Linked DNA regions of Actinocatenispora sera. The protein of the gene in region 1 interacts with the protein of each later gene in a pairwise test. Links are inferred from orthologs where the notes say so. Each region holds a gene or a part of one and is shown on either strand. Other genes may lie near its edges.

Region 1 (3,365 bases):
CGCCGGTTCCGTTCCGGTCCGGGCCCGCTGGCACGTCGGTGACCAGGCCCGCACCGGTACCGTCTACGCGACGCCGGGGCTGCATCGCGGCGCCCAGGTACCGATCTGGCTCGACCACCGCGGCCGGCCCGTCGCGGCGCCGCCGTCCACCACCCAGGTCACCATGTCGAGTGCCGGTACCGGGTTGGGGCTGCTGTTCGCGATCGTGGCCGGCGTGGGGGCGGCGTGGCTGGTGCTGCGCTGGCTGCTGGATCGGGCCCGATTGGCGGCGTGGGAGCGGGAGTGGCGCCGGGTCAACCCGCACGGCAACCACTGGGTGCGGTGATCGTTGCCGGGTCAGCCTGGGCGCGCGTGGTGCCGGGCTGGTGTTGCTGGCCGGGCTGCCGGTCAGTGGAGGTGGGGGCGTAGGTAGGGGGCGGTCGGGCTGGTGGCGTTGGTGGTGAGCTGTTCGGGGGTGCCGGTGGCGACGACGTGGCCGCCCCGGTGGCCGCCGGCCGGGCCGAGGTCGATCACCCAGTCGGCGCCGGCGATCGTGGCGAGGTCCTGCTCGACCACGACCACCGTGTTGCCGGCATCGACCAGCTCGTGCAGCTGGGCGTCGAGCAGTTCGATGTCGGCCGGGTGCAGCCCGGTGGTCGGCTCGTCGAGCAGGTAGATCGTGTGCCCGCGGGCCGGTCGCTGCAGCTCGGTGGCGAGCTTGATCCGTTGCGCCTCACCGCCGGACAGCTCGGTCGCGGGCTGGCCCAACCGCAGGTAACCCAGTCCGACCCGGCGCAGCGCGCGCAGGCTGCGCAACGCCACCGGCAGGTCGGCGAAGAACTCGGTGGCCGCGTCGACGGACAGGTCGAGTACCGCGGCGATGTTCCGGCCATGGTAGGTGATCTCCAGCGTCTCCGGGGTGTAGCGGGCGCCGTGGCAGGTCGGGCACGGCGCGTACGTGCCGGGCAGGAACAGCAGCTCCACCGCCACATACCCGTCGCCCTGGCAGGTCTCGCACCGGCCGCCGGGCACGTTGAAGGAGAACCGGCCCGCGGCGTACCCGAGCTCGCGCGCCTGCGGGGTGTCCGCGAACGCCTTGCGTACCACGTCGAACAGGCCGGTGTAGGTGGCGAGGTTGGACCGCGGGGTGCGGCCGATCGGCTTCTGGTCGACCTGCACCAACCGGCCGACCGGCTCGAGCCCGTCGGCGTCGGGCAGGTCGTCCGCCGGTTCGTCGCCGAGCTTGGCCCGTACCACCTCGGCGAGGACCTGCAGCAGCGTCGACTTGCCGGCACCGGAGAGCCCGGTGATCGCGGTGAACACGCCCAGCGGCAGGGAGACGGTCAGGTCTGCCAGATTGTGCCGGCGTACCCCGGTGAGCGTCAGCCAGGACGACGGGTCGCGGCGCGTGGTGCGGCGCTCGCCGGCCCCGTCGAACAGGTACCGCCGGGTGACCGACCCGGCCGCGCCGGCGAGCCCGGAAACGGGCCCGGAGTAAAGGATCCGGCCGCCGTACTCGCCGGGGCCGGGGCCGACGTCCACCACCCAGTCGGCGCGGCGCACCACGTCGAGGTCGTGCTCGACGACGAACAGCGAGTTGCCGGCGGCGCGCAGCTCGTCCAGCACCGCGAGCAGCGCCTCGGTGTCCGCGGGGTGCAGGCCCGCCGACGGCTCGTCCAGCACGTACACCACACCGAACAGCCCGGATCGCAGCTGGGTGGCCAGGCGCAGCCGCTGCAACTCACCGGCGGACAGCGTCGGGGTGGCCCGATCCATGCTCAGGTAACCGATCCCCATCTTCGACAGCACGTCGACGCGGGCCACCAGGTCGGCCGCGATCGGCTGGGCCGGGTGGTCCGGCGAACCGTGTTCCGCGGTGAGGCGCAACAGTTCCGCCAGCTCCGACAGCGGCTCGCCGGTCAGCTGCGCGATGGTACGGCCGGCGTACGTGACGGCGAGCGCCTCGGGCTTGAGCCGGGCGCCGTGGCAGGTCGGGCAGGGCCCGGACACCAGGAAACGCTCCATCCGGCGCCGCATCGTGGCCGACTTGGAGTCCGCGAACGTGTGCAGCACGTAGCGTTTCGCGCTCTGGTACTTGCCCTGGTACGGCCGCTGGATCCGGCCCGCCTCGCGCTCCGGATGCACGGTGACGACGGGTTGGTCGTCGGTGAACAGGATCCAGTCGCGGTCGGCCTGATCCAGCTCGCGCCACGGCTTGTCGATGTCGTAGCCGAGGGTGGCGACGATGTCGCGCAGGTTCTTGCCCAGCCAGGCGCCGGGCCAGGCGGCGATCGCGTGCTCCCGGATCGACAGCGACGGATCCGGTACCAGCGAGGCCTCGGTGACCTCGTGCACCGTACCCAGTCCGTGGCAGCGGGGGCAGGCGCCGACCGCGGTGTTGGGCGAGAACGAGTCGGAGTCCATGAACGCGATCCCGGGCGGGTAGTCGCCGGCCCGGGAGAACAGCATCCGCAACAGGTTGGACAGCGTGGTCAGGGTGCCGACCGAGGACCGGGACGAGCCGGCCGCCCGGCGCTGCTCCAGCGCCACCGCCGGCGGCAGCCCGGTGATCTCGTCGACGTGCGGCACACCCGCCTGCTGGATCAGCCGCCGCGCGTACGGCGCGACCGACTCCAGGTAGCGCCGTTGCGCCTCACCGTAGATGGTGCCGAACGCCAGCGACGACTTGCCGGAACCGGACACCCCGGTGAACACCGCCAGCACGTCCCGCGGTACCGCGACGTCGACGTGCGCCAGGTTGTGCTCGTGGGCGTCGAAGACCCGGACGAACCCGTCGGCCGGAGCGGACACCGCGCTGGCGGCGGTCCCCTCGTACCGGCCGGGCGCCGCGTTCGGGCTGGTCACCCCGGTGGGATCGGGCTGTGCGTTCGGCATGGACCCAGCATGACCGACGCGTCCGGGGCGGTACCGGCAGTCCACCGCACCGGCGCCCCGGGGCCGGGGTACCGGTGCCGGGTGCTCAGTCCTCTTCGGGCGCGGCGTGGTCCGGGACCCCCGGGTGCGGGTCGCGGCTGAGGTCGATCCGCGGGTCGCGCGGCGCGCCGTCGGGGGCCGCGTGCCGGCCGGTGGAGCGCTCGCTCGCGTTCTCGTCCTGCTCGGAAGTCATTCGAATCCTCCCCGTGTCCAGCTCATCGCGCTGAACGTCCGAATCCCTGAGTCGGTACGCGTATCGGACAGCAAGGTACACGAGCCGGGGTGCGGGCCAGATCACCGACACGGAATCGGCGGTTTACCTACCGGTAGCTACCCCGATCGTGCGATCCTGCCGGACATGACGCAGCCGCAGCCGGTACTCGATCCACTGTCGCCGGCGGCGCTGTTCCTGGTGCTGTCGGTACGGCCGGGGTCCGAGGCGGCGGTACGCG
Region 2 (3,297 bases), 1.4 Mb from region 1 along the record:
CAGCCCGGCGTCCGCGTACAGCCCGGAGCCGGCGAACAGCACGACGAAGAACACGTTGTTGGCGATGCCGATCGGCCAGTTCGCGATGTGCTGCCGCGCGACCAGCCACACGCACAGCGCACCGGTGACGAACCCGAACGCCTCCGCACCACTCACCGACGTACCCAGCGCGGTGAACAGCGGCGCGGTCAGCGCCGCCAGGATCGACCCGAACACCCACCCTCCCCACCGAACCGGCCGGGCACACGCTACCGGTCGGTGCGGTCGGGGAGAAGTCAGGCCGGCGACATCCGGAACATCGACCCGACGTCGAACAGGGTGTCGATCCGCTCGTTGAGTCCGGCGCGCTCGTCACCCCAGACCCGCATCAGCACCTCGTCCTCGGATGCCCGCGCCATCACCACCACCAGCCGGGCCACCCCGCCGAGGATGGGATGGGTGTACCAGGAGCCGGTGGCGTCGTCGGTCTGCTGCAACGCCGACTCGGCGGCCGACCACTCGGCCGGATCGAAGCCACTGCCGGCGTACATGGTGAGCAGCTCCAGCAACGGCCGGGTGTTGCCGGCCGGCAGCCGACCACCGCCGAGCAGCGTCATGTCCTCGGCGTCCGGGGGCACTGGCGAACCGGTGCGGCGCCCGACGGTCATCAGCTGTCCACCTCACTTCACGCCGGCGGCGTCCATGCCGCGCAGCTCCTTCTTCAACTCGGCTATCTCATCACGGATTCGCGCGGCGAGCTCGAACTGCAACTCCCGGGCGGCCGCGAGCATCTGGTCGTTGAGCTGCTGGATCAGGTCGGCGAGCTCTGCGCGGGCCATCCCGGCGCCGGTCGGCTCGCCGGACGCGGCCCGGGAACGGTTGCGGCTGCGCGCCTCCGGCACCGGCGCCTTGCCCCGGGACTGCTGCCGGCCACCGCCGCCGACCAGCGACTCGGCGTCGTCGGCGGCCCGGTAGATGTCGTCCAGGATGTCGCCGATCTTCTTGCGCAACGGCTGCGGGTCGACGCCGTGCTCGGCGTTGTAGGCGACCTGCTTCTCGCGCCGCCGATCGGTCTCCTCCAGCGCGTGCCGCATCGACGGGGTGATCGCGTCCGCGTACATGATCACCTGGCCGGACACGTTGCGGGCGGCGCGGCCGATGGTCTGGATCAGGCTGGTACCGGAGCGCAGGAAGCCTTCCTTGTCCGCGTCCAGGATCGCCACCAGCGACACCTCGGGCAGGTCGAGCCCCTCCCGCAGCAGGTTGATGCCGACGAGCACGTCGTACTCGCCCTGGCGCAGCTCGCGCAGCAGCTCGACCCGGCGCAGCGTGTCGACCTCCGAGTGCAGGTAGCGCACCCGGATGTTGTGCTCCAGCAGGTAGTCGGTGAGGTCCTCGGCCATCTTCTTGGTCAGCGTGGTGACCAGCACCCGCTCGTTGCGCTCGGTGCGCTCGTTGATCTGCGCCATCAGGTCGTCGATCTGCCCCTTCGTGGGCAGCACCACCACCTGCGGGTCGACCAGGCCGGTCGGCCGGATCACCTGCTCGACGAACTCACCACCCGAGCGCTCCAGCTCCCACGGGCCGGGGGTGGCCGACATGTACACGGTCTGGCCGACCCGCTCTTCGAACTCGTCGAACCGCAGCGGCCGGTTGTCGGCGGCCGACGGCAGCCGGAAGCCGTGCTCGATCAGGGTGCGCTTGCGCGACGCGTCGCCCTCGTACATCCCGCCGATCTGCGGGACGGTGTTGTGCGACTCGTCGATGATGGTCAGGAAGTCGTCCGGGAAGTAGTCGAGCAGGGTGTGCGGCGGGGTGCCGGGCGCCCGGCCGTCGAAGTGCATCGAGTAGTTCTCGATGCCGGAACAGAAGCCCACCTGCCGCATCATCTCGATGTCGTACTGGGTGCGCATCCGCAGCCGCTGCGACTCCAGCAGCTTGCCCTGCCGGTCCAGCTCGGCGAGCCGCTCGCCCAGCTCCGCCTCGATGTCGCGGATGGCCCGCTCCATCCGCTCCGGGCCGGCCACGTAGTGGCTCGCCGGGAAGATCATCAGATCCTCGGCCTCCCGGATCACCTCACCGGTCAGCGGATGCAAGTAGTACATCTTCTCGACCTCGTCGCCGAAGAACTCGATGCGCACCGCGAGCTCCTCGTACGCCGGGATGATCTCCAGCGTGTCCCCGCGCACCCGGAACGTGCCGCGCTGGAACGCCACGTCGTTGCGGGTGTACTGGTCGTCGACCAGCCGGCGCAGCAACGCGTCCCGGTCGTATTCGGTACCGACGGTCAGCCGCACCGCCCGCTCGATGTACTCCTGCGGGGTGCCCAGGCCGTAGATCGCCGAGACGGTGGCCACCACCACCGTGTCGGAGCGGGTCAGCAGGTTCATCGTCGCGGCGTGCCGCAGCCGGTCGACCTCCTCGTTGATCGAGGAGTCCTTCTCGATGTAGGTGTCGGTCTGCGGGATGTACGCCTCGGGCTGGTAGTAGTCGTAGTAGCTGACGAAGTAGCCGACCGCGTTGTTGGGCAGCAGCTCCCCGAGCTCCTTCGCCAGCTGGGCGCACAGCGTCTTGTTGGGTGCCAGCACCAGGGTCGGCCGCTGCAACCGCTCGATCAGCCAGGCGGCGGTGGCGCTCTTGCCGGTGCCGGTGGCGCCGAGCAGCACGGTGTGCCGCTCCCCCGCCTTGACCCGCCGCTCCAGCTCGTCGATCGCGGCGGGCTGGTCACCAGCGGGTTGGTAGTCGCTGATCACCTGGAAGGCGCCCTCGCGACGGGGGATCTCACGCGTCATGCATCCAGGCTACGACGGGCCCCCGACAGTTCGGGGCGGCCGACGCGGCACGGTCGCGCAGCCCGGGCGGCCACGCCGAAACCGGCACGAATCTCGCTGTTCGCCCACTCGGCCGGAACGGGTTGTGTGGCCCACCCCACCGGTCTACCGTTCGTGGCAGCAGGCCGCTTGCGGCACCGACCGGGGAAGACGAGCGAGGCCGATCCACTCACGGTCTCGTACCGCATCTCCGGCGGGGGTCGCAGCCCCGGCCACGGCCGGTGAGGCGCGCCCGAGGCAGGTCGGGGGTTGAGCCTGACCGCCCACCGTGGGCGACCTGCCCGGCGAGGCTCCGGCCGCGAGGCCGGGGCCTCGCCGCGCGAGCCCCGCCCGGCTCAGAGCCAGCCGTTGTCGCGGGCGATCCGGGCCGCCTCGGTGCGGTTGCGGGCCCCGGTCTTCCCGATCGCGCTGGACAGGTAGTTGCGCACGGTGCCACCCGACAGCGCCAGCCGGTCGGCGATCTGCGCCACCGAGGCGCCGCCCGCGC

Evidence for each region.
Region 2: the proteins of Asera_RS17930 (region 1) and uvrB interact in binary tests that used the Escherichia coli proteins (3 or more experiments, as listed by UniProt). The link is inferred for Actinocatenispora sera from one-to-one orthologs.

What each region holds. Positions count from the first base shown.
Region 1 is NZ_AP023354.1:3,763,801-3,767,165, forward strand. The notes cover bases 132-3,181. They hold Asera_RS17930 (excinuclease ABC subunit UvrA), read right to left. Parts: upstream 2,875-3,181; coding sequence 388-2,874; downstream 132-387. Other genes in these bases: Asera_RS17925 (Rv1733c family protein), read left to right, coding at 132-325; Asera_RS17935 (hypothetical protein), read right to left, coding at 2,960-3,106. Also shown: more of Asera_RS17925, read left to right, coding at 1-131; Asera_RS17940 (Dyp-type peroxidase), read left to right, coding at 3,272-3,365. UniProt on the Escherichia coli protein: The UvrABC repair system catalyzes the recognition and processing of DNA lesions. UvrA is an ATPase and a DNA-binding protein. A damage recognition complex composed of 2 UvrA and 2 UvrB subunits scans DNA for abnormalities.
Region 2 is NZ_AP023354.1:5,178,554-5,181,850, forward strand. Bases 216-3,197 are described here. They hold uvrB (excinuclease ABC subunit UvrB), read right to left. Parts: upstream 2,772-3,197; coding sequence 660-2,771; downstream 216-659. Other genes in these bases: pnuC (nicotinamide riboside transporter PnuC), read right to left, coding at 216-216; Asera_RS24490 (hypothetical protein), read right to left, coding at 276-647; Asera_RS24500 (response regulator transcription factor), read right to left, coding at 3,146-3,197. Also shown: more of pnuC, read right to left, coding at 1-215; more of Asera_RS24500, read right to left, coding at 3,198-3,297. UniProt on the Escherichia coli protein: The UvrABC repair system catalyzes the recognition and processing of DNA lesions. A damage recognition complex composed of 2 UvrA and 2 UvrB subunits scans DNA for abnormalities.